Regions from separate parts of the Corynebacterium argentoratense DSM 44202 genome, predicted to be linked through region 2. Evidence: riboswitches for the same ligand, from Rfam matches in the RefSeq annotation. Region 2 holds a riboswitch; the other holds the start of a gene.
The links. Region 2 has a riboswitch for cobalamin ahead of CARG_RS08135 (energy-coupling factor ABC transporter permease). Riboswitches for the same ligand answer to the same signal wherever they lie in the genome.
Positions count from the first base shown of each region.

Region 1: another riboswitch for cobalamin. It lies ahead of CARG_RS03860 (FecCD family ABC transporter permease); the one in region 2 lies ahead of CARG_RS08135 (energy-coupling factor ABC transporter permease).

Region 1 is NC_022198.1:774,354-790,376, forward strand. Features, by position in the region: gene mnmA (tRNA 2-thiouridine(34) synthase MnmA) at 1-783, shown strand, start outside; gene CARG_RS03815 (uroporphyrinogen decarboxylase/cobalamine-independent methonine synthase family protein) at 776-1,798, shown strand; gene CARG_RS03820 (lipase family alpha/beta hydrolase) at 2,150-2,893, opposite strand; gene CARG_RS10205 (hypothetical protein) at 2,923-3,069, shown strand; gene CARG_RS10440 (hypothetical protein) at 3,115-3,252, opposite strand; gene CARG_RS03825 (3'-5' exonuclease) at 3,269-3,949, opposite strand; gene ligA (NAD-dependent DNA ligase LigA) at 4,005-6,131, shown strand; gene CARG_RS10210 (hypothetical protein) at 6,213-6,368, shown strand; gene CARG_RS03840 (ACT domain-containing protein) at 6,452-7,111, opposite strand; gene gatC (Asp-tRNA(Asn)/Glu-tRNA(Gln) amidotransferase subunit GatC) at 7,275-7,574, shown strand; gene gatA (Asp-tRNA(Asn)/Glu-tRNA(Gln) amidotransferase subunit GatA) at 7,592-9,088, shown strand; gene CARG_RS03855 (hypothetical protein) at 9,213-9,557, opposite strand; cobalamin riboswitch at 9,603-9,760, shown strand; gene CARG_RS03860 (FecCD family ABC transporter permease) at 9,807-10,835, shown strand; gene CARG_RS03865 (ABC transporter ATP-binding protein) at 10,835-11,641, shown strand; gene CARG_RS03870 (ABC transporter substrate-binding protein) at 11,698-12,804, shown strand; gene CARG_RS03875 (DHA2 family efflux MFS transporter permease subunit) at 12,830-14,257, shown strand; gene CARG_RS03880 (6-phosphofructokinase) at 14,316-15,344, shown strand; gene gatB (Asp-tRNA(Asn)/Glu-tRNA(Gln) amidotransferase subunit GatB) at 15,419-16,023, shown strand, end outside.
Region 2 is NC_022198.1:1,735,053-1,751,075, reverse strand. Features, by position in the region: gene CARG_RS08215 (acetoin utilization protein AcuC) at 1-652, shown strand, start outside; gene CARG_RS08210 (SDR family oxidoreductase) at 739-1,512, opposite strand; gene CARG_RS08205 (acyl-CoA dehydrogenase family protein) at 1,529-2,773, opposite strand; gene CARG_RS08200 (AMP-binding protein) at 3,008-4,762, shown strand; gene CARG_RS08195 (enoyl-CoA hydratase) at 4,895-5,671, opposite strand; gene CARG_RS08190 (acetyl-CoA C-acyltransferase) at 5,730-6,935, opposite strand; gene dusB (tRNA dihydrouridine synthase DusB) at 7,100-8,263, opposite strand; gene CARG_RS08180 (acetyl-CoA hydrolase/transferase family protein) at 8,523-10,040, shown strand; tRNA gene CARG_RS08175 (tRNA-Lys) at 10,177-10,249, shown strand; tRNA gene CARG_RS08170 (tRNA-Glu) at 10,579-10,651, shown strand; tRNA gene CARG_RS08165 (tRNA-Asp) at 10,710-10,783, shown strand; tRNA gene CARG_RS08160 (tRNA-Asp) at 10,999-11,072, shown strand; tRNA gene CARG_RS08155 (tRNA-Phe) at 11,091-11,163, shown strand; gene CARG_RS08150 (energy-coupling factor ABC transporter ATP-binding protein) at 11,215-12,021, opposite strand; gene cbiQ (cobalt ECF transporter T component CbiQ) at 12,012-12,752, opposite strand; gene CARG_RS08140 (energy-coupling factor ABC transporter substrate-binding protein) at 12,785-13,126, opposite strand; gene CARG_RS08135 (energy-coupling factor ABC transporter permease) at 13,154-13,852, opposite strand; cobalamin riboswitch at 13,907-14,131, opposite strand; gene cysK (cysteine synthase A) at 14,264-15,208, shown strand; gene epsC (serine O-acetyltransferase EpsC) at 15,218-15,844, shown strand.

The DNA of each region.
Region 1 (16,023 bases), 960 kb from region 2:
TTTCGCGCACTGCTGGAACGCTGCGTTGCCCTCGGCTTTGATGCCGTGGCGACCGGGCACTACGCGCGGCTCGTGCAGCCGGAGGATGGCGGCGACGGCTACCTGCGACGTGGGGACGACCCCAACAAGGACCAGTCCTATGTGCTGGGGGTGCTGACCAAAGAAGAACTCAGCCGCTGCATGTTCCCCGTAGGTGATACGGAAAAGCCACAAATCCGCGCGGAGGCCGCCGCCCATGGTTTCTCGGTAGCATCCAAACCGGATTCCTACGACATCTGCTTCATCCCCGACGGCAACACCCAGGCCTTCTTGGGCAAACACATTGGTCTGCGGCCAGGCATGATTGTGGACCAACAAGGCGCCCCGCTGAGGAAGCACTCGGGCGTACACGAATTCACGATCGGACAGCGCAAAGGCCTGGATATCAAGCAGCCAGCCGCCGATGGCAAGCCCCGATACGTCACCGACATCGACGCAGCCACGGGCACAGTCACGGTTGGCTCACGCGCCGACCTGTCAGTCACTCACATCGAGGCCGATCGCGTCAAGGTACTGCACCCGATGATGGAGCAGTCGGAACCTTTCAATTGCGAAGTCCAGGTGCGTGCCCACGGCGGGATCGTTGCCTGCACCGCCCAGGTTGATGGTGACCGCATCCGAATCGACCTCGCCGAACCACTGTCCGGCGTTGCGCGGGGGCAAGCAGCAGTCCTCTACCTTCCCGACGACGGCGGCGATATTGTGCTGGGCTCCGGAACCATCTGCGGGACGTCGCGTGACTGACGGTCTGGATCGCGGAGAGCATGCAGGTGGCGTAGCTGGCGGAGAATGCGTAGATCACGTAGAGCGCGTCACGAGTGCGGCGCCCTCCCACTTCCCTGGAACGGATATGTCCGTTGCATGTGACATCGTGGGCAGTGAGTCAGCGGCAGCCTGCACGATCCCCTTGCTGCCGGAACGAGGGGCGCACGCCGAGCTTGTAGCGCGCACAGCAGTCCTACTGCCCGAAGTCTACTGCGAGGTAGGCGCCCGCAGCTGGGTCCTCACGGATCGACCCCAGTTGACCACGCGCCGGGCCGTAGACACCTGGCGGTGGGACCTTGACGCTTGCGAACAACAGTGGGGCCAACGCGACGTCATTGTTTCTGTGATGGGCCCGTGGTCCTTGGCGACGGCCCTCGAACTGCCCAATGGGCACAGGGCGGTGACGGATCCCGGTGCTCGGCGAGATCTTAACCAGGCGCTCGAAGCGGGGGTGGCGGAGGCCGTCGCTGGGCTGTCGGCGCGTTTTGGTGGCGCCGTGCAGGTCGTGCTGGAGGAGCCCTGGGTGCCGGCGTTGCTTCAGGGGTCGGTGCCTGATACGAGTGATTTCGACGAGCTTGCGGCCGTGCCTCAGTATGAGATCAGTAAGGCGTTGGATGCACTGGCGGTGGGGCCAGCCTGGTTGGATTGTGCTTCGTTGGCGACGTTGTTGCAGTGGGAGGGTCCTGTGACGTTCGATCCGCTGGGGTTGAAGGGTACGGCGGGGTTTGATGCGGCGGCGGAGTTGCTGTCGGTGGACAAGGGGGTGCGGCTGACCTTGTCGGTGGATGAGTTGATGGGGGCGGGAGATGATGCGGCGCGTGGGGTGGCGGTGCGGGTCGCCAGGTTTGTGGACATGTTGGGGGTGGGGAGGGAGATGCTGCAGCGGATTGCGGTGTGTGCCAAGGATGGTGGGGATGCGTTGGGTTTGGCCGGGGCGATTGCGGTGGCGAGGGAGGCGACTGACATGCTGCATCGGGATGCGGGGGATCTTTAGGTTTAGGGGGCCGGGAGGATTGCGCGTGCTGGGAGGGTGATCTGGCGTTCCTGGGGTTGCTTTTTCGTCTGTTCGCAATGATGGTCGGGTGGTGGGGGTTAGGTGAATAGGGGTTCGGGGTGGGGGTGGTTGTGTGCGGTGAACGCTTAGAACATTCCCCTCAGGTGAGCACCCAACCCGTGGCCTGTGGCGGGGAGTTCACCGTGGCGGCGCGCGGAGATGACTGTCTGAGCGCCGTCAATGTATTTAGACGTAAAAGATACCTGAATCGGTTCCATGGGGTAGCAGAAGTGATAAAAAATTTTCTCCTGCGGACTGCCCCACAATGACTAGCCGATGAACGCCGGCAGCCTATGCGCTCAAGCGGGCGTGCTGTTCAATCTCGCCGACCACCAACGAGCGCACCCGACGATCATGCGGCATATTTTCATGCAACACCACAACATGCGGGAAGAAATCCTGCACATAGGAATTCTCCGCACCCTCAAGGAAACACGATGTAGACGGTACCACGGTCGAATCCGTCTTAGTCGCCAGGCAGGTGTACATCACCCCGGGCAACAGGTCGCCGTCGGCGTTCAACTGCTCCAAAACTTCGGAACCAGCGATTTGTTGCATCCCAGCGGGGCCAAAGTAGTTGTCGATCATCGACTTCATCAGTTCCGCGCGGCGATCATTGGTCACCCGAGACGACAACATCCCACCCAGCGAGGTGCCGTGATTGGGCGTCGACAAACAAATGATGTGGCGAGTGGGAATGTCAAAAAATTTAGCGCACCAGCGGGCAATCAACCCACCCTGCGAATGCCCAACCATAATCACCTTTTCCGCACCGGTCGCATCCAGCACCTGGCGAATATAGGCAGCCACTTGCTCTGCAGAATCCGGCACACTAGACGTCGCGCGCTGCCCATAGGCCGGCGCAAAAACCACCCACCCGAGTTTTCGTAGTTGGGTGCTCAGCTCCAGCCAGTCACCGTTGGACACGCTCGTGCCATGCAGCAGGACGACCGGCCACGGGCGCTGCGGTGTGGGACGTGCGCGCCAGTCGTCTTCAAACCAGCCGCGCGTCGGTAAATAAGTAGAAACTGGCACGGGTTACTTCCGTTCTTGATTGCCCTGGGGTGCGAAACGATTCTGCGGTGCAGCAGGATGTTGCTGCGGGCGTTGGGCTGCGTACGGCTGCTGCATGGGCTGCTGTTATTGCATTATTGGCTGTTGCATCATCTGCTGAGGTTTGTTGCTTCCACGGCGGCCGATCAGAACAATAACGCCGATGACCAGCAGCGTCGGCACTATCCAAGCTGCAACGATGATCAACAGTTCAACAATTCCAACGCTTCCCATGTGCCCAACCTACCAGGCGGCAAACCGGGAAAACGCTGGGCGTAGGCATCCCGGCCAGCAAGCGGAAGTTCCAAAGTAGCAGCAAGCCCCACGACGTCATTACCCATATGTGTTTTCCGTCCGCTAGCCGCGCATCGGCCACGACATATTGAAATCCGACACGTCCCGCCCCTGGCCCTCAAAGTACTTCTTCAAACCGGCCTGCTGCTTGTAAAACCACACGGCCTGCTTTTCCATCAACTCATCCACGTCCATCGTGCTGAGCTCCGGGTGCTTCTTCGCCAACTTCCAAGCAATGCGGGCCGCAGCCAAGGCATCAGCAGTCGCCTCGTGTGCGTTATCCAGCGGCACACCATGGTGCTCGCACATCGCGCCCAGCGTGCGCTTGCCTTTGCGGTAAGGATCAAAAGCCTTGTCCACAACATAGGGGTCGAACACAGGGCCGTCGACCGTGAAATCGCCGCTGAGCTGTCGCAACACACTCAAATCAAACGCTGCATTAAACACGATCAAGGTGTGGCCCTTGTCCCAACCCTCGCGTATAGCCTGGATGGTCGATGCCAAGACATCCTCGTGCGGCTGGCCGTTCTCACGCGCATACTCGGTGGTGATCCCGTGCACCTTGGTGGCTTCCTCCGGAATGTCCACGCCCGGATCCGCCAGCAGCTCGACCTTGTCTACGTCTTTGCCCGCAATGGTGATCATTGCTGACGTCACGATCCGCGCGGTCGCAGGATTCGGTGAGGTTGTCTCCAGGTCAAAGGACAGCATCGAAGCAGGATTAAACGTAGCGGCGAGAGGCATGGTTACAGTATGCCAGCGTCATAACTTATCGGGGTGCCAAGTAGACTGGGGCGCTATGAGCCAGGCCCCCCACAACGACAGTCAGCTCCGCCGACAATGGGACGAACTTGCGGAAAAAGTCCGCTACCACCGAGAGCAGTACTACAACGGTGAACCATCAATCCCCGACGCGGATTTCGACGCATTGTTCCGCGAACTGGAGCAACTCGAACGTGACCACCCCGAGCTTGCTGTTCCCGATAGCCCCACCAAGCAGGTCGGCGCACCTGTACCAGAGCAATCCACCTTTGACAACGTCGAGCACCTCGAGCGCATGCTCAGCCTGGACAACGTGTTTGACGAGGCCGAACTAGGGGAGTGGCTAGCCCGTACACCCGCGGAGAAGTACCTGTGCGAGCTGAAAATCGACGGGTTGTCCCTCGACGTCATTTACCGCAACGGTGTGCTCGAACGCGCAGCCACCCGCGGCGACGGGCGCGTGGGTGAAGATGTCACAGTCAACGCCAAAACTATCACTGACCTGCCGCACGAGCTGCACGGCTCCGATGACTTTCCCATCCCGGAGGTCCTCGAGGTGCGCGGTGAGGTCTTTATCAGCGTCGCCGATTTTGCCGACGTGAATGCAGCGCGTATCGAAGAAACGGCCACCGAGAAAAACCCACAGGGCCGCCCCTTTGCCAACCCGCGTAACGCAGCCGCCGGAAGCTTGCGGCAAAAAGACGTCGAGCAAGTCCGCCGTCGAAAACTGCGAATGATCTGCCACGGCCTCGGCCACTGCGAGGGCTTCACCCCCACTTCGCAACATGAGGCCTACCAGGCGCTCGAAGCATGGGGACTACCCGTCAGCCCCTACACCGAACTTGTTGACGCCGCGGACGTGCCGGACCGCGTGAAGTACTGGGCCGAACATCGCCATGATGCCTTGCATGAAATGGATGGCCTGGTGATCAAGGTCGATAATATTGCCGAGCAGCGGGACCTAGGGGCAACCTCCCGCGCGCCGCGTTGGGCTATCGCCTATAAATATCCGCCGGAGGAAGTAACCACCAAGCTCGTTGATATCCAGTGCGGTGTGGGCAGAACCGGCCGCATCACGCCTTTTGCCATCATGGAACCGGTGTATGTGGCCGGCTCCACCGTAGAGATGGCGACTTTGCACAACCAGTATGAGGTTCAGCGCAAAGGCGTACTCATCGGAGACACGGTCGTGCTGCGCAAAGCGGGCGAGGTTATTCCCGAAGTTCTGGGCCCAGTTGTTGAGCTTCGTGACGGCAGTGAAACGCCCTTCGTTTTCCCCACCACTTGTCCTTCTTGTGGCACTCCCTTGGCCCCGCAAAAAGAAGATGACAAAGACTGGCGTTGCCCCAATAGCCGTTCCTGCCCAGCACAACTGTCCGCACGCTTGACCTACCTGGCGAGCCGCAGCGGATTCGACATCGAAGCCCTGGGGGAGAAGGGTGCGCGCGACCTGATTGAGTCCGGAGTCCTTTCGGATGAAGCGGGGTTGTTCGATCTTGATGAGCAAGCCTTGCAGCGCACCCTGGCCTATACAAAAGGCAGTGCGCGCGATAGGGACAAGGTTCGGGCGCGACGGGCCGAAGACCCCACCTTTGTGTACGAAGGCGAGCTCAACGCTAACGGGCGTAAGTTGCTCAAAAACCTCGAGGAAGCTAAAAATACAGAACTGTGGCGGGTGCTGGTTAGCCTGTCGATCAGGCACGTCGGTCCCACGGCTGCTCGTGCTTTGGCGGACAAGTACCACAGCCTCCCCGCGCTTATTGACGCCCCGGTGGACGATCTCGCGCAGATTGATGGGGTGGGGGAGATCATCGCGGCGTCATTCAAGCAATGGTTTGAAGTTGATTGGCATCGTGTGATCGTCGACCGTTGGGCTGCAAGTGGTGTGACCATGGAGGAAGAGGTCGGCGAGCAGCTGCCCCAGACCCTGGAGGGGCTGACTGTTGTGGTGACGGGGTCCCTCGAGGGCTTTACTCGTGATGGTGCCAAGCAGGCGATTGTTGAGCGCGGTGGTAAAGCTGCCGGGTCGGTGTCGAAGAAGACGGACTTCGTGGTGGTGGGCGAAAATGCGGGTTCGAAGGAGGCTAAAGCTCGTGACCTGGGCCTGCCGATTCTGGACGAGGCTGGGTTTGTGCGCCTGCTTGACAATGGTGTGGAGGACTAGTTCAGCTCACAGTTGTGTTTTTATTAAGTTTTCAATAAGGTGGCGGCTAGACAATAACCCCACCACCTTTTGGAGGTCACCATGCACAACGTTCACGAAAGTCACGACCACGTCCACGGGGAGGGCTGCGGCCACGTCGCCGTTCCCCACGGTGACCACGTCGACTACGTTCACGATGGCCACCTCCACCACAGCCATGATGGCCACTGGGACGAATGCGTCTGCGACTGCGCCTAAGCCTAAGTAAAAAGCGCGTTACCTCCACAAACAGTGGGGTGACGCGCTTTTTGCAGCTCACCGAATAGCTACAAAGCCAAAGGCTAACCGATGATAGCCCCGGCAATACGCCCCAAATTGCCCAGGTGCTCGACCTCGCTAGCCAAGAAATCCGGACCACCAGGGCGGCCGAGTATCAGTAGTAGCGAATCACCCACCGGGGTCACAGCCAACGCCGCATCGAGCAACGCCCACGGCTCCGGAATCCACTGTTCGGACTCGGGGTCCAAAATGCGCGCCCCGTTGATCTCGGGCATCATAGGATTGTTGCCATCGTCTTCCGGCGCTGCTGCAGAGGCAGCCACCCGACGCGAGGACCCCGACACGTCCAGCAGAATGGCCCAACCGGCAGTCATCGTCTGGGGTAGTGCGCTGACAAACCGCTCCGCCGCACGTTCCTTGTTGTGCCGATTTGACGCGACGTCAGCAAGCAAAGCGATCTGGCCACGGCGGTCGACAGCGCCGGAAAATGGGCGGATCGAATCAACCTCCACGCCGTCCAGCCCCTGCGCCGCGGTAATGAGGGTGTCAGGTAGGGAAGAAGCGGGGATCTCCACCACGAGATCATCCATCGCGGTGCCTTCGGGGAATGTCTGCACAACGTCGACGGAGCGAATGTTGCAGTCCACCGTGCCCAGTGCATCAGCAAGTCGGCCCAGGCTACCTGGGGTATCGGGGAGTAGAACCCGGAGAAGGTAAGACATTGGAAACCAATCTGAAAATGTCGGTGGTGTGAATCAGTGTTCCCTAACTCTACCAACACAAGTACCTATCACGTCGATAGGCACCCGCTAGAGCGCATCCCCGGGTGGGGTGCAGTAGACTGCTAGAGATCGATCCCTTGAATCCCCGTAAAGGAATGAAGACGTGCCAGAAATTTCGCGCGACAAGGTTGAGCATCTCGCCAAGCTCGCCCGACTTGCCCTGACCGAAGAAGAACTTGAACAGTTCGCAGGACAGATCGACGGCATCATCGCTAACGTGTCCGCGGTGGGCAAAGTCGCCGCCGATGGTGTGGAACCTATGAGCCACCCTCACTCCATTCAGACCACCATGCGCGAAGACGTCGTGGTGCCCACCCTCACCGCCGAGCAGGCGTTGGAGATGGCACCGGCTGTTCAAGAGCAGCGCTTTATGGTCCCGCAGATCCTTGGCGAAGAAGAATAGGAACGGCACGAACAATCATGACTGAATCTACCTACCTTGCTTCCCAGTCGCCCAGCGAGCTGACTCGCATGACCGCGGCGGAGCTAGCCGACAAGATCCACAGCCGTGAAGTGTCTTCTGTCGAGGTCACCCAGGCTCACCTCGATCGCATCGACGCAGTTGATTCCGACCTGCATGCCTTCCTGCACGTAGGTGCCGAGGCTGCTTTGGAGGCCGCTTCGCGTGTTGACGCCACGTTGGATGCGGGTGAAGCTCCCGCGTCGCCGTTGGCGGGTGTGCCGCTGGCACTCAAGGATGTCTTTACCACCACGGATGCCCCCACTACGTGCGCCTCCAAGATTCTCGAAGGGTACGTCGCCCCCTATGATGCGACAGTCACCCGGAAGATTCGTGAGGCCGGCATTCCCATTTTGGGCAAAACCAATATGGACGAGTTCGCCATGGGCTCTTCTACCGAGAACTCTGCTTACGGCCCCACCCACAACCCGTGGGATGTTGAGCGTACCGCTGGTGGCTCCGGCGGCGGATCTTCAGCGGCTTTGGCTGCTGGCGAAGCCCCCCTTGCTATCGGTACCGACACCGGTGGTTCCATCCGCCAGCCCGCAGCGCTGACCAACACCGTTGGTGTGAAGCCCACGTACGGCACTGTGTCTCGCTACGGTCTTGTTGCGTGCGCCTCCTCGCTTGATCAAGGCGGTCCGACTGCTCGTACAGTGCTTGACACGGCGCTGTTGCATGAGGTCATCGCCGGGCATGATCCCTTCGATGCGACCAGTGTGAACAAGCCGGTGGCCCCGGTTGTCGCGGCTGCTCGTGAAGGTGCCAACGGTGATCTGAAGGGTGTGCGCGTCGGTGTCGTGAAGCAGTTTGATCGCGAGGGCTACCAGCCCGGCGTGCTCGAGCAGTTCCACAAGGCTGTCGACCAGCTCACCTCCCAGGGGGCTGAAGTGGTGGAGGTCGATTGTCCTCACTTTGATGATGCTTTGGCGGCTTACTATTTGATTCTTCCCTGTGAGGTGTCCTCTAACCTCGCGCGCTTCGATGGCATGCGCTACGGGCAGCGAGTCGGAGACGATGGCACCCGCTCTGCTGAGGAAGTCATGGCAATGACTCGTGCGGCTGGATTTGGCCCCGAGGTTAAGCGCCGCATCATCCTTGGCACCTACGCCTTGTCTGTTGGCTACTACGACGCCTACTACTTGCAGGCTCAGCGCGTGCGCACGCTCATCGCCCAGGACTTCGCTGCCGCATACGAGAAGTGCGACGTGTTGGTCTCGCCGACCACCCCCACCACCGCGTTCAAGCTTGGTGAGAAGGTCTCTGACCCGCTGGCGATGTACAACTTTGACCTGTGCACCCTTCCGCTGAACCTTGCAGGTCTGTGCGGCATGTCGGTTCCTGCGGGTCTAGCATCCGACACTGGTCTCCCTGTTGGTTTGCAGATCATGGCACCTGCATTCGCTGATGATCGCCTTTACAAGGTGGGTGCAGCTTTCGAAGCTGGGCAGAACTAAACACCCCCTCTTTGGCGGGGCAGCAGGCACGCATGTGGTGTGTCTTGTCCGTGCGGATAGTATTAAGCCCGCCACCGAGTATGGAGGGGCAGGGTGGCGGGCTAAACGGAACTCTGCAGCCCCTTTACTGGGCGTCGGAGAGGAAGTGCGCAGCGCACGCAGCCGCGCCCGTAACAGCGATGACGGAAGGCCACGCGCCGATCTTCTTCGCAAGCGGATGGGAAGCACCAAAGGCGCCAATGTAGGCACTGGTCAAGCCCGCAGCCAACGTGACACCGCCCTTAGCCCACCAACTGCGTGCAGCCCAGCCACCGGCAGCGGCCAACAACGCACCGCCAAGGGGGCGGATACCGGTCTCGCGGGCGATGAGCCAACCGCCCACCAACCCCACGCTGACGAGGGCTGCAGTGTTGACGTCTTCGGGGGCTTTAATGTCGATGGCGCTGGAAGTCTTCTTCGAGTTACTCATGCATTCAACTGTAGACCGATTATCGGAATGCGCCAGAGTCACACCCGTTCGGTAGGGGGTTTAGGTGGCCGAAAACTGGGACTTTAGACTGATATACGACCATGGAGCGGATGCGAGGAACCCGGTGGGAATCCGGGACTGGCGCGCAACGGTATTGCCCTTAAGGGCACAAGTCCGATACTCGCCCGTTCACTATGTCTCGAGTGCGTACCTCGCGTCCAGGTGCTGCTCACGAACGAAAGGCCTAGCGTGAGGCTGTCTTTGCTCTCGCTACTGCTCAGTATCCTGTTGCTTTTAAGCCTGATCGCATCCCTCACCTTTGGATCGGTGGAATATTCCCACGCCCAAGTATGGGAGGTTGTGTCAGCTCGTTTGCAGGGGATGCATGGCCCCGACAAAGCCATTGATTCGATCGTGTGGGAGTTACGTGCACCGCGCGGACTTCTTGCAGCCGTGGTTGGCGCCGGCCTTGCACTAGCCGGTGTCGCTATTCAAACCTTGGTGAGAAACCCACTGGCAGACCCATACTTGTTGGGTATTTCCAGCGGTTCAGCGGTGGGCGCCACCGCGGTGATCACCTTTGGCTTGTTTTCCGGACTAGGTGTGTACGCCTTGTCCGGTGGTGCTTTGCTCGGTGCCATCGCGGCAACAGCAGCGGTGTATCTGGTGACCGTCGCGCAAGGCGGTATCACACCACTGCGTTTGATCCTCACAGGTGTTGTGCTGAGCTCCGCGTTTTCCGCGGCGTCAAGCTTTCTGGTTTTTAAAGGGCCAGACCCCCGGGCAGCACAATCGGTGATGTTCTGGATGCTGGGCTCTGTTGCCGCAGCACACTGGGACACTCTGTTGTTGCCCGCCATCATCGTGGCTGTGTCGTTGGTGATTCTGGTGCTGCTGTCCGGAAAACTTGATGCTCTTGCTGCGGGACCCGATACTGCTGCTGCCCTTGGCGTCGATGTTGGAGCGTTGCGCAAGTTTCTATTTTTCCTCCAGGCGCTGTTGGTGGGCACCATGGTCGCGGTGGCCGGTGGAATCGGCTTCGTCGGGTTGGTTATTCCCCACATTGGTCGTTTATTGGTGGGATCGCTGCACCGCAGGCTTCTGCCCATCGCGGCACTGTCCGGTGCGATCTTCTTGCTGTGGGTTGATGTGGTTGCGCGCATTTCCGCCCCGCCACAAGAGATCCCGCTGGGTGTGGTTACTGGTGTCATCGGCGCCCCGCTCTTCCTATTGCTGATGGGGCGTAAAAGCACACTCAGTAGCGAGGGGGCGCGTTAATGACACAGCTTCAATGCCACAGCGTGCTCGCCGGTATTGATGCCAAGCATCCTATTGTCGGCGGCGTCAGCTTCACGGCTGCTCCCCATACGATGACCGCGATCGTCGGCGTCAACGGCGTTGGAAAATCCACCTTGTTGCGTTCGCTTGCTGGGATCACGCGGCCTTTGGGTGGCACCGTGGAGCTTCAGCTCGATAGTGCTTCCGCGCCGGTTGATGTGCATGGGTTAAAACCGAAGGCCCGCGCGAAACTCATGACTTTGGTCGGCCAAGAGGAATCCCCACCCGGGGATCTTACCGTGGCCGAAGCAGTGCAACTTGGCCGTCTGCCGCACCTGAAGTCTTGGCAGATTGGTGGCAAACGCGAGCGCGCTATCGTCGAGGAAGCGCTGGAGCTGGTGGGAATGTCGCACGTCGCCGACCGGCCCACTGTCCAGCTATCCGGTGGCCAGCGGAGGCGCGTCATGTTGGCCAGAGGTTTTGCCCAGGGCACGGACCTCATCGTGCTAGACGAACCCACCAACCACTTGGACGTCCACCACCAGCTACATCTGCTAAAAGTGCTACGCGAATCCGGCCGCACCATCGTCGCGACTATTCACGATCTCGACTTGGCGATGGCTCACTTCGATCAGGTCGTCGTACTGCACAAGCAGCCGAATGATGACGTCGCGGGGGTACTTGCCACCGGACACCCCCACGACGTCCTCATCCCCGAAACCATTCGGGAAACATTCGATGTCCGCGCGCTCGTCGCGCAGCCTGGGGGTGCATGCAGCCCCCATGTGCTGATCGATTCCCTGTAGAAAACGAACCCCAAACTAGCTGCCTTTCAAGCTAGTTGATCACAAGGAGAACACTTATGAACACGTCTACCCAACGTTCCCGCAAGATTGCAGTCAGCGCATCAGGTCTGGCGCTCTGCGGCTTGCTTGCGGCCTGCTCTGGTAACACCGCCCAAGACGCATCCGGCTCGGCTAGCACCCAAGCCCAGGGTGAAGGCGCACCGGTAACCATCGTCAACTGTGGCGAAGACGTCACCTACGACCACGCCGGCAGCCTTATGGTCAACGACTCCAACATTTTGGCCGCCGTCTACGCAGCGGGTGCAGGCGACAAGGTTAAAGCAGTCACCTCAGTCAACAAAGACAAAGACGTGCTGGTCGAAAAATACGGCAAGATCGCCGACCGTGACGAGCTAAGCGACCAGGCCGCCGGACTCGAACAAATTATCGCCGAAGCCCCCGATGTTTATGTCGCTGGCTGGAACTACGGTATGGATGATGCCAACGGAGTGAACCCCGAATCCCTCGCCAGCCATGGCATTGGCGCCTACGTACTCACCGAATCCTGCCGCCAGTCCGACGGCACAAAACGCGGCACCGTCGAACCGTGGCAGGCCGTGCGCGAAGACCTTAACAACCTCGGCACCGCCTTCGGTGACGAAGAAACCGCCAAGAAAGTCATTGAAGATCAAGACTCTCGACTTGATAAGTTGAAGGCTGCGCCGCAGGCGGACACCAAGCCCGTCGCCTTCGTTTTCGACCAGGGCCGCGACGGTGTGTTTACCTCCGGTCGCTTCGGCGGTCCCGAGGCCATCATCACCGCAGCCGGCGCCACCAACGCAGCGGGCGATGTTGATGACACCTGGACCACCGTCTCCTGGGAAAAGCTCGCATCCACCAGCCCCGACGTATTCGTCTTCGTTGACTACCCCGGCCAGAACCTCGAAGAGAAAATCGAGATGCTCAAGACCAACCCGGTCACCAAGGATCTGCCCGCGGTGAAGGAAGAACGCTTCGTCAACCTGCCCTACGTCATGTGGACCTCCGGCCCCTTAAATATTGACGCCGCGGAACTGGTGCGCAAAGCACTCGAAGGCTACAACCTGGTGCCCGCAAGTGACATCCAGGCACAGTTCCAGCTGCCGGCCAGTGTCGCCGGACAGAACTACTGGAACTCCAAATAAACAACTCAAGGTGTACCCTGTGTGAGTGAATTCAACCCCGCGCACCCAGGACACACCGCCCGCCGATGCACACGGGCAGCAGTCGCAGCTTCCAGAAAAACAAGCGTGGAAGGCTCTGACCGCCCTGTGCATCGGCTTCTTCATGATCCTTCTGGATCAAACCATCGTGGCGGTTGCCTCGCCGAACTTCCAATCAGAACTCGACGCAAGCCTCAATGCCGTCGTCTGGGTTACCTCCATCTACCTACTGACCTTCGCAGTACCTCTTCTTGTCACCGGAAGGCTAGGGGATCGCTACGGTCAGCGCAACGTCTACATCGCCGGCATGAGCCTGTTTACACTGAGCTCTCTAGCATGCGGGCTTGCCCCAAACATTTATTTCCTCATTGTCGCCCGTGCATTCCAAGGCCTCGGCGCTTCCATCCTTTCGCCCCAAACCATGAGCGTCATCAATCGGCTATTCGCCAGAAACCGACGCGGCGCAGCCATGGGAGTCTGGGGCGCAGTCGCGGGACTGGCAACCCTTGCCGGACCACTGCTTGGCGGGCTTCTGGTCGGAACCGTTGGCTGGGAATCCATCTTCCTCATCAACGTGCCCATCGGAGTCGTATCGATCATCCTCGTCCTGCGCTGGGTACCCAAGATGCCACGCACCGCACGCAGCGTTGATGCAGCAAGCGTCGCGGCGTCAATAATCGGTGTTTTCTGTTTGGTGTTCGCAGTCCAGCAAGGTCCCGAACTCGGGTGGCCCGCGTGGATTTGGGGCGTGCTCGCACTGGGAATCGCAACAATGGCAGGCTTTGTCTACCTGCAACGCCAAGCCACCACGCAGGGGCGCGACGCACTGGTCCCGCTGGGGTTGTTCCGTAACATCAACTTCGCACTCGGTACCTTTTCCATCGCCATGATGGGATTCACCGTCGCAGGCACCATGCTGCCCATCATGATCTACCTCCAAGACGGGGCAGGGCTTAGCGCGCAAGCAGCAGGGCTAATGCTCACCCCCATGGCGCTCATCTCCGGCATGCTCGCACCATTCGTCGGCAGGCTATCCGACCGCGTGCACCCCCGCATCCTGTCCACAGTTGGGTTTTCGATGATGCTCATCGCCATGATTCTCATGGCCATCACGATGAACGACCACCTCTCCTACTGGTGGGTACTCGTACCCATCGCGGCTCTCGGCGTAGGCAACGGCTTCGTATGGTCACCCAACTCCGCAACCTCCATGCGCGACATCGACGTCACCAAAGTCGGAGCCGCCTCCGGTGTGTACAACACCAGCCGACAAGTAGGATCCGTCATCGGTTCCGCAGCCATCGGAGCAGCCATGCAAGTCGGTGTGACCCACACATCCGTGGCCAACGCGATGGGACACGTCATGTGGCTGCCTGCTATCGCAATGCTGCTCGGCCTGATCGCCGTTACACAGTTCCGCAGCCACGCCAACTAAAACCGCACCCCACCTAGCGCTTGGGTACCAGAGCACACACACGACTAAGCTTGACGTTATGCGAATTGCAACTCTCACCTCCGGTGGCGACTGCCCAGGACTCAACGCTGTCATCCGAGGCATAGTCCGCACTGCTGCCGACTTCGGGTCTACCGTAGTAGGCTACGAAGACGGCTGGGTCGGCCTCATGGAAGACCGACGCATCCAGCTTTACGACGACGAAAACATCGACCGCATTCTGCTGCGCGGCGGCACAATCCTCGGCACCGGTCGACTTCACCCCGACGAGTTCAAATCTGGTATCGACCGCATCAAGGCCAACTTGGAAGACGCCGGAATTGATGCGCTCATTCCCATCGGCGGCGAAGGAACCCTCAAGGGTGCCAAGTGGTTGGCCGACAACGATATACCCGTCGTAGGCGTGCCCAAGACCATCGACAATGACGTCAACGGCACCGACTACACCTTCGGCTTCGACACAGCAGTGTGCGTAGCGACCGACGCGATCGACCGCCTACACACCACCGCTGAATCCCACAACCGCGTGATGATCGTCGAAGTCATGGGACGACACGTCGGATGGATCGCCCTGCACTCCGGCATGGCCGGCGGCGCGCACTACATCGTTGTTCCCGAAGAACCCTTCGACATCGCAGAGATCTGCAAGGCGATGGAACGTCGCTTCCAGATGGGCGAAAAATACGGCATCGTTGTCGTCGCTGAAGGCGCACTGCCGAAACCCGGCACCATGGACTTCAATGAAGGCGGGGTCGACCAGTTCGGCCACCAAACTTTCAACGGTATCGGGCAGGTTATCGGCGATGAAATTAAGCGCCGCACTGGCCACGACGTGCGCACCACCGTGCTCGGCCACATTCAGCGCGGCGGAACCCCAACCGCCTACGATCGCGTGTTAGCAACCCGCTACGGAGTCCACGCTGCCCGTGCTTGCCACGAAGGCAAGTTCGGAATCTGCGTCGCCCTTCACGGCGAGCACATCGATCTCATTCCTCTCGAAGAGGCTGTCGGCACCCTCAAGCGTGTTCCGATCGGGCGTATCCGCACCGCGCAGCAGCTCTTCGGCTAAAAACTGGCCCCTGGCACTAATGAGTGCCCACCTGAGTGCCCAGATCGGTGGGCACTCAGGTAAAATCCTTAGCCATGTCTTTGCTGATGGATTACGACGACGTCGTCGAGCAGTTCGACCCGGTGATGGGCCTGGAAGTGCACGTAGAGCTCGCAACAGAAACCAAGATGTTTTCTGCTAGCTCCGCCCACTTTGGTTCCGCCCCCAACTCCAACGTAGACCCCGTGTCATTGGGCTTGCCGGGCGCACTGCCCGTAGTCAACGCCAAAGGTGTGGAATGGGCGATCAAGATTGGCTTGGCACTCAACTGCTCCATCGCAGAATCCTCCCGCTTTGCTCGTAAGAATTACTTCTACCCGGATCAGCCGAAGAACTACCAGATCTCGCAATACGACGAGCCCATTGCCTACGACGGCTACCTCGATGTCGTCCTTGACGACGGCACCGAATGGCGCGTAGAAATTGAGCGCGCACACATGGAAGAAGACACTGGCAAGCTCACCCACCTCGGCGGTGCAGACGGCCGCATCCACGGTGCTACCAGCTCGCTCGTAGACTGCAACCGCGCAGGCATCCCCCTCATTGAAATCGTCACCAAACCCATCGAAGGGGCAGGGGAGCGTGCACCGGAGGTCGCCCGCGCCTACGTTTCGGCACTTCGTGAACTGGTCAAGGCTCT
Region 2 (16,023 bases):
CGGTGATGGGGTGGAACAAGCCTTTTGGGATGACCCCAGGGTGCTGACCATCAGCGTGCACGAATCCGGGCTCTATCTCTTCCCCGGCACAGGGTTCGCCAACGATATTGGTGGGCCGCACGCGGCCGGGACCGCAGTCAACGTGGCCATGCCCAAAGGCACCTCCGACATCGACTGGCTGTACGCGGTGCACGGGATAGTTCCACCGCTGCTGCAAAAATTCCGACCCGAGATCGTGATCACGCAGCACGGTGCGGACGCGCACAGGCGTGACCCCCTCACAGACCTCGACGTCAGCGTCGATGCCTTGGCTAAGGCCTACCGTTCGATGTCTCGCTGGGCGGACCGATTCTGCGGCGGCAAATGGGTGGCAATCGGTGGGGGAGGCTACCAGCGTGATTCCGTTGCACGCACCTGGACCCACCTTGTGGCAGCGATACTTGGGGAAAAGCTTGACCCCGAAGCACCCATGCCAGGGTGGTGGGCAGATGAGGCCCGCTGCGAAACCTCTGACACCATTGGCGACATCGGCGCCCGCAATGTGCTCAAGGAATACCACCCAGAGAGGGTCTTAAGCGACAACCCCTGCGGCCCCATCGTCGCCACGTCGCGGGCTATCTTCCCCTACTGGGGGCTCGTGCCCTACCACTAGAAAAGGCAGTGCCTGCAGCATTGCAGGCACTGCCTTTGACCCACGCCTGGGCTGAGCTTTAGCCACACCCCGAGGCCGCTAGGAACTTAACGAGGAGGCATGCGCAGCGCACCATCCATGCGGATAGTTTCGCCATTGAGGTAGGGGTTATCCGCCAAAGACTTCACCAACTGGGCATATTCTTCCGGCTGCGCCATCCGTTTCGGGAAAGGCACCAGGGCTTCCAACGCCTCACGGAACTCCTCGGTGATGCCAGCCATCATCGGAGTCGTCACAATGCCCGGGGCGATGCTGTTGACACGAATACCCTTCGACGCCAGGTCGCGGGCGGCAGAAATGGTCAACGCATGCACCCCGCCCTTGGACGCCGCGTAGGCAGCCTGCCCCATCTGCCCTTCGAAGGCAGCCACGGATGCCGTCGTTACGATCAAGCCGCGCTGCCCATCCGCATCCACAGGCTCCTGCTCCGCCATCACCGCCGCAGCGGCCTGCATCACGTTGAATGTACCCGTGAGGTTCACCGCCAACGTGGTGGAAAAGAGCTCACTCGAATGCCCCAGAATTCTCTTACTCGGGCAAATACCTGCACAGGTCACCGCGAGACGTAGAGGCGCAGCCGCAGCAGCAGTAGCCACAGCCTCCTGCACCGCCGCATGATCGGTCACATCCGTGGCGATAAACCGAATACCCTCCGGCGCAGTATCGCAGACCTTATCAATACCTGCCTCAAGATCCAGACCAAACACCTGCACACCCGCATCAGCCAACATCGCAGACGTCGCGGCACCCAACCCGGATGCCGCACCCGTCACGACAGCAGAAACCCCCGCGGCGTCATCAAGCAAAGAACGAACACTCACAACAAAACCCCTTTCCCTAAACAAACGCCGATACGCCGGTCACAGCGCGGCCAACAATCAGGGAGTTGATCTCATACGTGCCCTCGTAGGTGTAGAGGATCTCCACGTCGTTAAAAAGCTTGGACAATTCGAAATCCGTGAGGATTCCATTGCCGCCACCCATCGCGCGAGCAAGGGAAGCAGACTCGCGGGCAAAACGGGTAGCCGTAGCCTTCGCCAACGCAGCATGCGGCATATCAAAACCACTGTTTTCCTGCAGCCACGCCACCTGCGCGAGCATCGAGATCGACGCCGCAGCATTGCCCACCATGCGGGCCAACTGCTCCTGGACCAGCTGGAACTTCGCCAACTTCTTGCCAAACTGATCGCGGGTGAGCACGTAATCGCGTGCGCGTTCGAAGATCGCCAACTGCACGCCAGCAGCCTGCCAGCCCACCCAAGCACGAGAGTTCCGCAGCATCACATTGGTGCCGGCGAAAGTCGTTGCGCCGGGCAAAAGCGCGGCATGGGGGACGAGGACATTGTCGAATCCGAGGTCTGCGTTTTGCATGATGCGAAGACCCATCTTGCGGGAAATCTTCGTCTTCGACACACCGTCGCGGTCGAGTTCAACGATGAATCCCTTGACGTGGTTATCGTCGACGTCGCGGGCGAACACCACAGCGAAATCGGCGAAGGTGCCGCCGCCGATCCAGCGTTTGGAACCAGTGATCACCCAGCCGTCCTCGGTGCGCTTAGCGGTGGTTGCCAGGCCGCCGGCGATATCGGAACCGTGGTCAGGCTCGGTCAACGCGAAGCAGCCGACCTTGGTGAAGTTGCGCAGACCGTCGAGCCAGGTGTTTTTGTGCTCCTCTGAGCCGAGTTGATCGATTGCACCAACCACGAGTTCGTTGTGGATACCGACGAGCGCAGACAGAGAGACGTCTGCGCGGGTGACTTCAGCGTAGAGCAGGCCTTTGAGCAGTCGGGAAAAGCCGGACAATTCGATTTCGCCCAGGCCGTATTCGGCTAGTTTGGGCAATAGCTCGAAGGGGAATTCTTCGCGGTCCCAGTAGGGGCCGACGACTGGGCGGATCTCGGTTTGGAGGAAGTTACGGACTTTGTGCAGGTGTGCGCGCTCTTCCTCGGAGAGCAGGCGCTCGACTTCTAGGATGTCCGCGTTGGGGAAAGGCACGTTTGCAAGGAGCTCGGTGTTGATGGGGGAGTCCGCGAGCGGTGCTGCGGCGTGGGGGCCTGGGAATGGGGCGTGATCGTCGTTCATCGCGTGTGACCGTCCTTTTCGTTTGGGTAACTGCGCGCGGTGTTCATCCGTTCGGCAGTCTGTGTGGGCTGTCGTGGTTGCAGTGTACAAGCGAATCAGCATTCATGTGTCTGAAAGCACAGTGGGTACCCCCAGTGGGGGCACTCACTTTAAATTTTTTCAGTGATCGCAAGCGCAATGTGTTGACGGCCACTACACTGTGAGCCACGCGTCACACTTTGGAAGGGAGTCTTAATGACCGCGCATACGATGAACCCCACGAACCCCACGACACAGAAATTCAAGGAGGTCCGCGACAAGCTCATTGAGCTGCGCGAAGATTACGACGCCGCCCGCGACTACTTCGAGTGGCCCCGTTTTGAAGAATTCAACTTTGCCCTCGACTGGTTTGATCACCTCGGCACAGACCCCGAGACCAAGGACAACGAAGCGCTCGTTATCTCCGAGATGGACGGCAGCGAAACACGACGCACGTTTGCGGAGTTGTCCGCACGTTCCGGGCAGCTAGCCAACTGGTTGGCCAGCGTTGGCGTCAAGCGAGGCGACCGCGTGATGCTCATGCTCAACAACCAGGTCGAGCTGTGGGAAACCATGCTCGCTTGCATTAAGGGAGGCTTTGTCCTCAACCCGGCGACCGCCATGCTGGGCCCTGCGGACTTGGCTGACCGCACCGAACGCGCAAATATCTCCTGGGTTGTTGCCAACCCCGAGGACGCGGAAAAGTTCGGGGCGGTGCCGGGTGACTTCACCGTGATTCAGGTGGGTCAAGAGCCGCCGGCGCAGGATGGGCACCCCACACTCGCCTACGACGATTCCTTCAACGCGCCCGTGGAGTTCACTCCTTCCCAGCCGACCAAGGCGGATGAGATGCTGCTGCTGTACTTCACCTCGGGTACCACCTCGAAAGCGAAGCTGGTGGAGCACACCCACACCTCCTACCCTGTGGGACACCTGTCCACCATGTACTGGATCGGCCTAGAACCCGGTGATGTGCACCTTAACGTGGCGGCACCCGGCTGGGCTAAGCACGCATGGTCGAATTTTTTCGCTCCGTGGATTGCTGGAGCCACTATCTTCCTGTACAACTACGCCCGTTTCGACGCCGCGGCTCTGATGGCGAAGATGGATGAAGAAGGCGTGAGCTCTTTCTGTGCGCCCCCAACGGTGTGGCGCATGCTGGTGCAGGCCGATCTGAGCCGATTGAAAACCCCTCCAAAGAAGGTGGTTGCTGCTGGTGAACCACTGAATCCCGAGCTAATTTCGGTGGTCGAAAAGTCGTGGAAGACAACCATTCGAGATGGCTTTGGACAGACAGAGTCGAGCGTCCAGATCGCTAACTCCCCGAGCCAGCCTTTGAAGCCTGGATCTATGGGTCGGCCGTTGCCGGGAATGGACGTGGTGTTGATTGATCCCGCGACCGATGAGATCGGCGACCATGGCGAGATCTGCCTTCGCCTGGATCCTCGTCCCGTCGGCCTGACCCCGGGCTACTACGGCGACGAGGCCAAGAATGCGGAAACCTTCCGCGACGGCTTCTATCACACAGGTGACATTGCAGAGCGGGACGAAGACGGCTACCTCACCTACATTGGTCGCTCCGACGACGTCTTCAAGGCATCTGACTACCGATTGTCTCCGTTTGAATTGGAGTCCGTGGTGATTGAGCATCCTGCGGTTGCTGAGGTTGCGGTTGTGCCGTCTCCCGACCCCTTGCGTCTTGCTGTGCCCAAGGCCTATGTCGCTTTGGCGCCGGGGCACGAGCCGACTGCGGAGGTTGCCGAATCTATTCTGAAGCACTGCCGCGAGGGGCTGGCTCCCTACAAGCGCATCCGTCGTCTTGAGTTCTTTGATCTTCCGAAGACGGTGTCTGGCAAGATTCGTCGCGTTGAGCTACGCAAGCGCGAAGACGTTATCCATGCGGAGGACCAAGGTGCTAACAAGGCTGGCACGGAGTTTGCAGACAGCGACTTCCCGAGCCTGCGTGGCTAGGGCCGAAGGGCGCACGTTGGTGTTGTAGCTACGGCAAGTCACAGAGGCTACAACTGGCAGCGCCCCGCCTTCGCGAGTACAGCATGTACTGCGACGGCGGGGCGCTTGTGTGTGCACTAAGCAGCGTGTGTTTTAGCGGTGCTTGAACTCGGCTTCGCGCTTGTCGACGAAGGCAGACATGCCTTCCTTCTGGTCCTCGGAGGCGAACACAGAGTGGAAGACACGACGCTCGAAGTTGATGCCCTGGGCCAGGGGCATCTCGTAGGCTGCGTTGACGACTTCCTTGACCATTACGCCCGCCACCTTCGACTTGGACGCAATGGTTTCAGCCGTCTTCAGCGCTTCATCCAACAGCTCGTCGTTGGCCACGACACGGGAGACCAGGCCGGAGCGCTCAGCTTCCTCGGCTCCCATCATGCGGCCGGTTAGGCACATCTCCATGGCCTTGGATTTGCCAATAGCGCGGGTCAGTCGCTGGGAGCCGCCCATGCCGGGGATGACACCTAGGTTGATTTCTGGCTGGCCAAACTTGGCTGACTCGGAGGCGATGATGATGTCGCACATCATGGCGAGCTCGCAGCCACCGCCCAGCGCGTAGCCGGACACTGCCGCGATTATGGGGGTCTTGACCCTGGTGAAGTTTTCCCAGTGGGCGAAGAAGTTCGACATGTACATCTCGGTCGCGGATTGGCTAGACATTTCCTTAATGTCTGCGCCTGCGGCGAAAGCTTTTTCACTGCCGGTCAGAACAATGCAGCCCACACCGGTGTCACCGTCTAGTTCGCCGGTTGCCTGGACCAGCTCCTCCATGGTCTGGCTGTTCAAGGCGTTCAGTGCCTTCGGACGGTTCAGGGTGATTAGTGCGACGCGTCCGCGGCGTTCGATGAGGATGTTCTCAAAAGTGCTCATGTATTAGTCCTTATTTATCGGGATTTATCGAGTGTTGGGTTGTGGCGATTTGATGGTTTTAGGGTGCTTCCAGTAGCAATGCTTCGCCTTGCCCACCGCCGCCACACAGGCCGATGCCTGCGCGTGTAGCGCGTCCCGAGTTCAGCGCATGTGCTGCGTGGACGGCCAGGCGCGCGCCACTGGCTCCGATGGGATGCCCCATGGCGATGGCTCCGCCATCGGGATTGATGACGCCGCCCCTGCCGAGCGCCCCAAGCATGCGGCCGGAGTGCACGACGACGTCAGCGAACGCTTCGTTGATTTCGATCATGTCGAGGTCTTCGGCCAGCCAGCCTTGCCGGGATAGTGCCTGGTTGATGGCGTTGCCGGGTTGCGCTTGGAGGCTTGCGTCCGGTCCGGCGACCTGTCCGTGGGCGCGTAGTACTGCCAGCGGTTGGAGTCCGTGCTCGTCAGCGTAAGCCCGGGTGCACATCACTACTGCCGCTGCGCCATCGGAAATCTGGGAGGCGTGTGCTGCGGTGAGTACGCCGTCCGGGTTGAATGCGGGGCGCAGCTTCTGCAAGGCTTCCACGGTCATGCCTTCGCGGATGCCTTCGTCGCGCTCGACAATGGTGTCACCCTTTCGTCCGCGGACGGTCACGGGCGCGATTTCTTGATCGAAGACGCCGCGTTCCCAGCCGGATGCCGCGTTGTTGTGGGAATCCACAACGCAGGAGTCACGCTCTGACGCGTCGACTGGGTAGGTGTCCAGGTATTCTTCGGTGAGCACTCCCATGGAGATCCCGGTGCCTGCGTCACTGAGGCCGTCGACTTCCATGTGGTCGGCTAGTTGGGTGGCGCCGTATTTTGTGCCGCTGCGTGAGCCTTTGAGCAGGTGTGGTGCTTGGGACATTGATTCCATGCCTCCGGCGACGACAACCTCGGCGTCTCCTAGTCGCAGCATTCTCGCGGCGTCAATAATTGCGGTGAGTCCGGAGAGGCAGACTTTGTTGACCGTGACGGTGTGGGCCTTACGGGGGATGCCGGCGCCCAGGGCTGCTTGTTTGGTGGGGTTTTGTCCGGCACCTGCCTGGAGCACCTGGCCCATGATGACGGCGTTGACCTCGGTGGGGTCTACATGCGCTTGTTCGAGTGCGCGGGCGATGGCGGTGCTGCCCAGCTCTGTGGCGGGAACTGATGATAGTGCCCCCAGAAGTCGGCCGATGGGGGTGCGTGCTGCCCCAACAATGATGACGTCGCGGGGGGTGCGTGCTGCCCCAACAATGATGACGTCGCGGGGGGTGCTGTTGTGCTCTTGGGGTGGGGTCACGAGGGTCTCCTGGTGTGAAACGGGGTGTGCCAGTACCGCACATACTACAGAGGCTCTGTGACCGCCGCCACGGATGGGAGAAAGTGTACCCCCGCTAACGGTGCGAGATTGGTCGGGCGCTATCCGCCGGAGTGCATGATGTCGGCGCCTTCGGGAACGGACTCATCCTCCGGATCATCCAACCAACCTTCCGGCAAAACAACCTTGCCCGGGGAACCCTGGCGGCCGCGGGGACCTTCCGCATCGTCAGCTACCGCTGTCGAATCGGACAATGGGGCGAGGATGTCTGCGAGCTCGTCCAACGTCTTCACCCCAGACAGGGCGCGCCGAACATCTCCACCGACCGGGAATCCACGCAGGTACCAGCCAGAATGCTTGCGCAAATCCCGGCAACCTTTTTTCTCCCCATCGTGGGCCACTAGAAGCTCCGCATGGCGCTGAATAATCCTGGTGACCTCACCCAATGTGGGCTCTGGCGGAATGGGTAGCCCCTGAAGCTGAGCTGACAAAGCGGCAAAAAGCCACGGCCGTCCCAAGCAGCCGCGCCCAATGACCACACCGTCGCAGCCGGTCTGGGACATCATTTTCGCGGCGTCATCAGCGGCAAAAATATCCCCATTGCCCAGTACGGGAAAGTCCTCGCCGGCGTGCTGCACCATATGCTCCTTCAGGCGCGCGATCTCGTCCCAGTGCGCCGTGCCCGAATAGCGTTCGGCAGCCGTGCGTGCATGCAATGCAACGGCTGCCGCACCCTGCTCTGCCGCGATGCGCCCTGCATCGAGGTGGGTATGGTGCTCGGCGTCAATCCCAACCCGAAACTTCACGGTCACGGGAATATCGGTTCCCTCGGTTGCCTTGACTGCGGCCGCAACAATGTTGGCGAACAAGCGACGTTTATAAGGCAGAGCGCTGCCGCCTCCGCGACGGGTGACCTTCGGAACCGGACAACCAAAGTTCATGTCGATGTGATCAGCGAGGTTTTCTTCCACGATCATCTTCGCGGCCTCGTAGGTCCAGTGAGGATCCGTGGTGTAGAGCTGAAGAGAGCGCGGATCTTCGTCCGGGGCGAAGGTCGTCATGTGCATTGTTTTTTCATTGCGCTCGCACAAGGCGCGTGCCGTGATCATTTCGCACACGTACAGACCGGCGACACTGCCCATTTTCTCCCGTTCGAGTTCGCGGCACAGCGTGCGGAAAGCAACATTGGTCACGCCGGCCATGGGGGCGAGGACGACTGGGGAGTTCAGGCTCAAAGATCCGATCTTTAACACCTGGTCATTCAATCCCACCTGCAGGGTCAACGGCAACTTAATCGACAGGATGTAAGGTGGCGTCGAAACTACCCTAATGGGGGTGGTTTGGGAGTAATTAGTGGATGTGTGCAGCGGGTTTTGAGGGGTTATTGCCCTTATATGGCAGATCGGGGGGGATTGCTCTATTGTGGTGGTCGTAACGCAGGTGTTGATGGGTAGGTAACATCACACCGACGCGGGTGTTAGGTCACGCCTGGCACCTTTTTTAAAAACTCTGAAGGAGAATTAGATGTCTGATCGCATCGCTAATGCCACCCTGCGCGGCAAAGTCATGTCTGCCCAGGAAGCCGCACAGTTTGTCAACAACAACGACAACGTCGGCATCTCTGGCTTTACCGGTTCCGGCTACCCCAAGGTACTGCCGACCGCCATCGCAGAGCGCGCTAAGGAAGCACACGCTCGCGGTGACGAATACATGATCAGCCTCTTCACCGGCGCATCCACCGCTCCCGACTGCGACGGTGTCCTCGCCGAGGCTGACGCCATCAAGTTCCGCACCCCCTACCAGTCGGATCCGATCCTTCGGAACAAGATCAACGACGGCACCACCTTGTACATGGACTACCACCTCTCCGAGTCCGGCATGTACGTCCAGCAGGGCTTCTTCGGCAAGATGGACGTCGCCATCGTCGAGGCCGTCCGCATCACTGAAGAAGGCCACATCGTTCCTTCCTCCTCCATCGGTAACAACGTTGAGTACCTTGACGCCGCGGACAAGATCATCATCGAGGTTAACACCTGGCAGTCTGAAGAACTCGAAGGTATGGCCGACATCTACCGCATCGCCGCGCTGCCGAACCGCCAGCCGATTCCGATCACCGAAGCTGGCCAGCGCATCGGTACCACCTACATCGACATTGACATCAACAAGGTTGTTGCCGTTGTCGAGACCGATGCCGCCGACCGCAACGCACCCTTCAAGCCGATCGATGACCAGTCCAAGCAGATCGCTGGACACTTCCTTGACTTCCTCGAGGGTGAGGTTCGCGCTGGCCGACTGACCTACGACGGCTACGTCATGCAGTCCGGTGTCGGTAACGTCCCGAACGCTGTGATGAGCGGCCTGCTCGATTCCAAGTTCGAGAACATCAGGGCCTACACCGAGGTCATCCAGGACGGCATGGTCGACCTGATCGACGCAGGCAAGATGACTGTCGCCTCCGCCACCGCATTCTCCTTGTCTCCGGAGTACGCAGGGAGGATGAACCGCGAGGCCGCTAAGTATGCCAAGTCGATCATCCTGCGCCCGCAGCAGATCTCCAACCACCCCGAGGTTGTGCGTCGCCTAGGCTTGATCGCTACCAACGGCCTCATCGAGGCTGACATCTACGGCAACGTCAACTCCACCAATGTCGTTGGCTCCCGCATAATGAACGGTGTCGGAGGTTCCGCAGACTTCACCCGCAGCGCCTACATCTCCTCCTTCATCACCCCCTCGGATGCCAAGGGCGGTGCGATCTCCGCGATCGTTCCTATGGTCTCTCACGTCGACCACACCGAGCAGGACGTCAAGGTTGTTATCACCGAGTACGGCTACGCCGACCTCCGTGGCCTAGCACCTCGCCAGAAGGCCGAGAAGATGATTGCCCTGGCGCACCCGGACTACCGCCCGATGCTGCAGGACTACTACGATCGCGCCTTGGCTGCCGCCAAGGAAGGCAAGATCATGCAGACCCCGCATCTGTTGGACGAGGCTCTTTCCTTCCATCAGCGCTTCAAGGAGACCGGCAGCATGAAGCTGTCCTAGGGCCTCCTAGAACCCGCACGCAGCGTGTAGTTGCGTGGTAATAGCCCGGGTGCTGGCGTGTTATTCGCCGGGCCCGGGCTTGAGTTTTATCCGATTGTGATCTACGTCGGCATCCGTGCTAAGATATTCAGCCGTTGGGCCTTTAGCTCAGTTGGTAGAGCTACGGACTTTTAATCCGCAGGTCGTGGGTTCGAGCCCCACAGGGCCCACAAATGTGATGTCTCGGAACATGCTTGACAGCATGTTCCGAGACATCTTTTTTGGTTTTCACTGGGGCGATGGGCTGCCGGTGGGGTGGCCCAGTGGGGTGGGTGTGTGCAAATATCGGGTGGAGCGGCCGCCTTTTCTTGGCGACCTGGGGAAATAGACGGTGTGGTGCCCGCGCACCCGATATTTGTGCACGTTTCCGTGTCCGCGTCGGGGCGGGAATCGGCCGCTGTAAACAGCTTAAGATGCGGGCCAGAAACGTTAACAACCTGCGCGTTTGTTGCTTTATTGATGCTGGGCTATAGTGTTACAAGCTGCTTAACGCAGTAGTGCTCCCATCGTCTAGGGGCCTAGGACACTGCCCTTTCACGGCAGCGACACGGGTTCGAATCCCGTTGGGAGTACTCAGTCTTTGGGCCACGCATGAACAGTGCGTGGCCCAAAGATCGAAATAAAGAATATGGCCCTGTGGCGCAGTTGGTTAGCGCGCCGCCCTGTCACGGCGGAGGTCGCGGGTTCAAGTCCCGTCAGGGTCGCAATTTGCCCGGTGCTTAACAATAGTTAAGCACCGGGTTTTTGTATGTGTGGAAACACTGCAGTTTTCGCATTTCCTCGAGCCTTCCTGCTCGCAATCTGCTGGCGCAAAAATGATGACTGAGCAGTCAATTTGATCGTTTCAGTGTTGCTGTGTAAGCTATCAACTCGTGCGATAGTGCGGTGTCTCACCACACAAGCGCACTGCTTTTAGCAAGGCCCTGTGGCGCAGTTGGTTAGCGCGCCGCCCTGTCACGGCGGAGGTCGCGGGTTCAAGTCCCGTCAGGGTCGCGTAACATTTTTTGTTACGGCCAGATAGCTCAGTCGGTAGAGCGTCCGCCTGAAAAGTGGAAGGTCGCCGGTTCGATCCCGGCTCTGGCCACAATAAATCCCCGGAGTAAACATACTCCGGGGATTTTTTCGTTGATCCCATCTAGCCTTCCCCGATGAGCTCCTCGGGCCTCGAGACCACCCGGCCGAGGGCGGCAGAGACAGCGGGTGCCCACGGCAGCTCCAACCGCGCTGTGCGCATCAACGCGGCGTCACCAAGAATGTCCTCCTTAGGCCCCACAACCACCTGACCGTCATGGATCACCGCAGCGGTCTCGGAGAACGCATACGCCAAGTTGACGTCGTGGGTGGACAACACAACCGCTGTGCCTTGTTCGTGTAGGCGCTCAAGGGTTCGCAGCAGCTGGCGGCCGCCAGCTGGATCCAACCCGGCCGTGGGCTCGTCGAGCAGCAGCACTTCAGGCCGCATCGCCAGCGCACCTGCGAGAGCCACACGCTTGCGCTGACCGTAGGACAGTTGATGCGGCACGCGTTCAGCCAGATCGCTGATTTCTGCGGCGTCCATCGCTGCGTCCACGCGTGTGCGCACCTCGTCCTCATCGAGGCCCTGGTTGACTGGCCCGTAGGACACGTCAGCAGCCACCGTCATGGCAAAGAGTTGGTCGTCTGGTTCCTGCAACACCAGCTGTACCCGCCGGCGGACAGTGTCGCGCCCCTTACGGGAATAGCTAAAAGCAGTGTCGTCGAGGAGCACACGGCCTTCGGTGGGTTTCCACGCGCCAGCCAGTAGTCGGAACAATGTGGACTTCCCAGCACCGTTGGCCCCGAGCAGAGCGATCCGATCGCCACGGTTGATAGCGAGGTTGACGTCGCGGAGTACAGGTGGACCGTCGAAGTGTGCGAAAGACACACCCTCGACGCGGAGGATTTCTGTGGCGTCTAGCCCCATAGTTGCGCTCCTTTCAGCCCTATGACCATAACGAGGGCGAGAATGATGATGCTGCCGACAATGTTGCGGGTGCGCACGGGGCGCGCGACTGTCAACGTGCGGTAGCACGCGGCGTCAGCACGCAATTCGAGACCTTCCTGCATCGCTCGGGCTCGGGCGAACGCGATCACGAACAGAGCGGCGATTTGATGTGCAGAACTGCGCAGCCACCGGCGCTTGTTGGTGTGGCCGAGGCGTTGGGCTTGGGCCTGCCACATAGTGCGGGAGGTTTCTACCAACTGACTCGACATCCGGTAGGTGAGCATGGTGACGTGCACGATGGATTCAGGCACGTGGATGCGTCGGAACCACAGTAGTTGTTCACTCATCGGCGTGGTGAGGGCGAATAACATGGTGGCGCTCATGCCGACGATGGAGCGTCCGAGGACGGTTGCTGCGTCAGTAAGGCCACCGTCGATGCGTTCGATCCCATGCGTGGTGATCGTGGCTACCAGTGGGAAGATTCCCAGGATGATGAAGGTTGCAGGTGCTGCAACGAGCGCACCATAGAGTTTCCAGGGGACCTGCGCGCGTGCTGCCGCCACGAGGATGATCACCCCGATGATCGGTAGGGCGGGTAACGGCGGGAGTGCTATGGCGAGAACAAGCAGACCCAGGATCAACAAGGCTTTTTCACCTACGTTGACTTGGGCCCATGGGCTTGTTGACGCCGCGATTTCCAAAGGGTTCATGGTTGTTGCGGCCTTAGCGGACTACTGCGTTTTTAGGCGCTGGTGGTGTCCGTGGGTGCGGCAAGTTCGCGTTCTGCGCGGCTGCGGCCCTTGTAGTTACCGAGGGCGTAGCCGACGAGGCCCGCACCGAGTGCTGCCTGGAGTGCGAAGAGGCCGGATTCGACCTCGCCCGGAAGTTCGCCGACGATGGAATCGAACCAGGGTTCGTAGTCGGGGTCTTGTTCTTCGACGACGGCTTCTGCACCGTCATCGGTTCCGCCGAAGGCTTCTTCCTTTCCGTCGGTCTTGACAAAGAACATGGGGAAGGCGGCGATGAGTGCGGTGAGGGCGATCAAGCCCCACACCAGCAGGGGATTGGTTTTGTTGTTGTTCATTGGGTGCTCGCTTTGCTGTATCTGTTTTTAGGCTGCGGGTGCTGCTGCGGGGGTAGCTGCTGTGAGTTCGGATTTTTTGAGGACTCCGAGGGTGAGCAGATCGCGGGCAGCGGTGGTGCGCATTGCGAAGAAAACGAGCACGGTGACGATGCCTTCGGCAAGGGCGAGGGGCACCTGGGTGGGGGCGTAGAGCAGGAGGAAGTTCGACCATGCGCTCCAGAAGCCGTTTGCGTGGTGGGCGAGTGCCAGCTGGGTTGCGGTGACACAGTAGGTGGAGAAATCACCGAGAACTGCGGCGAAGAAGATTGCCCACGATGCCGGCAGGTGTGCGCCGCGCATTCCGCGCCACACTCCGTAGGCTACCCATGGGCCGACGATCGCCATGGAGAAGATGTTGGCACCCAGGGTGGTCAGGCCGCCGTGTGCCAGTAGGAGTGCTTGGAACAGCAGCACGATGCCGCCGAGCAGTGCCATCACTGGGGGCTTGAACAGGACGGCGCCGAGGCCGGTACCGGTTGGGTGAGAAGAAGAGCCTGTAACGGAGGGCATCTTAATGGCGGAGAGCACGAAGCTGAATGCTCCGGCTGCGCCGAGGAGGAGGCCGGTTTCGGGCTTTTCTTTGAGTTGCTTGTTGACTGCGTAGGCGCCGTGGATGACGAAGGGGGCGGACGCTGCGGCCCATCCGACGCAGTGCATGGCAGGTAGGAAGCCTTCTGCAATATGCATGAGAGGTTGCCTCTTTTCTGGAACTTATGTGGCTCGTCACCTCGCGAGCCGTGGTTATAAGGCGTGTTGGTTGCAGGTGTCCTGGCTTGCCCGGCTGTGGTGTGACCTCGGACCCTTCCCGCCTCCAGGTGGTGGGGCAGTGGGTGTGTCGACGCGGCGTCGTTGAAACGTGCGGGGCTTACAGTGGCGAGGGCCGCTGCCGACTGGCGCCCGGTTGTAGGGCCGGAGCGTTCGGCATTCCCTGTTGTGCCAACGGCTAAAATCTACCAGATGAGGGCGGGTGGTGGAGAATTCATTGGCCTGCATGCTGGGACAATATGCCTGTGCTACCCCCGTGAGGGCCTAAAAGTAGACTGACTAGTACGGCCGATTAGTGACCGATCTGTCTATATATGGTGTAGGCTGTCCACTATGGCTGAAAAGATCCTCAACAACATCACCGAGACCATCGGGTCCACCCCCCTGGTCCGACTCAACACCATCACCGAAGGCATCGACGCCGAAATTCTCGTCAAATTGGAGTTCTTCAACCCTGCGAACAGCGTCAAAGATCGCATTGGCAATGCGATTATTGACGCCGCGGAGGCCGATGGATCCCTGAAACCTGGCGGCACCATCGTTGAAGCGACGTCAGGAAATACAGGTATCGCGCTAGCAATGGTGGGCGCAGCGAAGGGCTACAACGTGGTGCTCACTATGCCCGAGACCATGTCGATGGAACGTCGCATCATGCTGCGGGCATACGGTGCGGAGATCATCCTCACCCCGGGGCCCGCTGGTATGCAGGGCGCAGTGGATAAGGCTGATGAAATCGTGGCGGAACGTGACGGTGCTATCTTGGCCCGCCAGTTTGCTAATCCCGCCAACCCCGCGATCCACCGTGCGACCACCGCGGAGGAAATCTGGGAAGACACCGATGGAAACGTCGACATTTTTGTCGCCGGCTTCGGTACCGGCGGAACAGTCACTGGCGTCGGCAGCGTGCTGAAGGAGCGTCGTGAAGGGGTGCAGGTCTACGGTGTGGAGCCCGAAGCATCAGCGCTGCTGACCACGGGGAAAGCTGGTCCCCACAAGATTCAGGGCATTGGTGCGAACTTCATTCCCGAGGTGCTCGACCGGGGGATTCTGGACGAGGTCCTGACTATCAGCAACGAAGATGCCATTGCTGCATCACGCAAACTTGCCGCAGACGAAGGCATCCTTGGTGGCATCTCCACCGGTGCTAACATTGCCGCCGCACTGGAGTTGGCGAAGCGCCCGGAGAACAAGGGCAAGCGTATTGTTACCATCGCGTGCGACTACGGCGAGCGCTACGTGTCTACCCCTCTGTTTGAGGATATCCGCGCAGAATTCTAAAGTTTCTGTATGTTTCGATCCGTCAGGCTTCCCCGTCCGCTGCACCTACTCGCCTCGATTGTGGGTGCGGTGCGCGAAGACCTAGACAATGCACGTGATAATGACCCGGCTGCACGTGGCGCTGTAGAAAACGCCATCGTGTATTCGGGTCTGCATGCTATTTGGATGTATCGGATCGCGCACGCGCTGTGGGTGCGGGGTATCAAGGGGCCGGCCCGTGTTATTTCCCAGCTTGCGAGGTTTCTGACCGGGGTAGAGATCCATCCCGGGGCGACGATCGGCAGGCGCTTTTTTATTGACCACGGCATGGGTGTTGTGGTGGGGGAGACCGCCGAGATCGGCGATGGCGTGATGCTGTACCACGGGGTGACGCTCGGTGGGCAGGTGTTGACGCAGACGAAGCGGCACCCAACGCTGTGTGACAATGTCACTATTGGCGCCGGGGCAAAGGTGTTGGGGCCGATCACTATTGGCGCTGGTAGTGCGGTGGGGGCGAATGCTGTGGTGACTAAGGACGTGCCCCCGGGACATATCGCTGTTGGTATTCCTGCTTCTTCTCGTCCCCGTAAGGGCGAGGAAGTGCTGAAGTTGGTGGATCCGGACCGCTATGTTCCCTGCTCCACTTTGGAGGATTAGCTTTAGCGCGCGTCTGGTGGGTGGTTGAGTGCCCGCGGGGCAGGGGGAATCAATTCCAAAAAATTTTTGCGATCTAATGACGCCGCGTTGATGTGTTGCGGTGGGTGCGTTGTTGCCGGGTATCAGTATGAGCCGCAGACACCGGTAAGGAGGCGGACCCGCCGTCACAGTGCCATCGT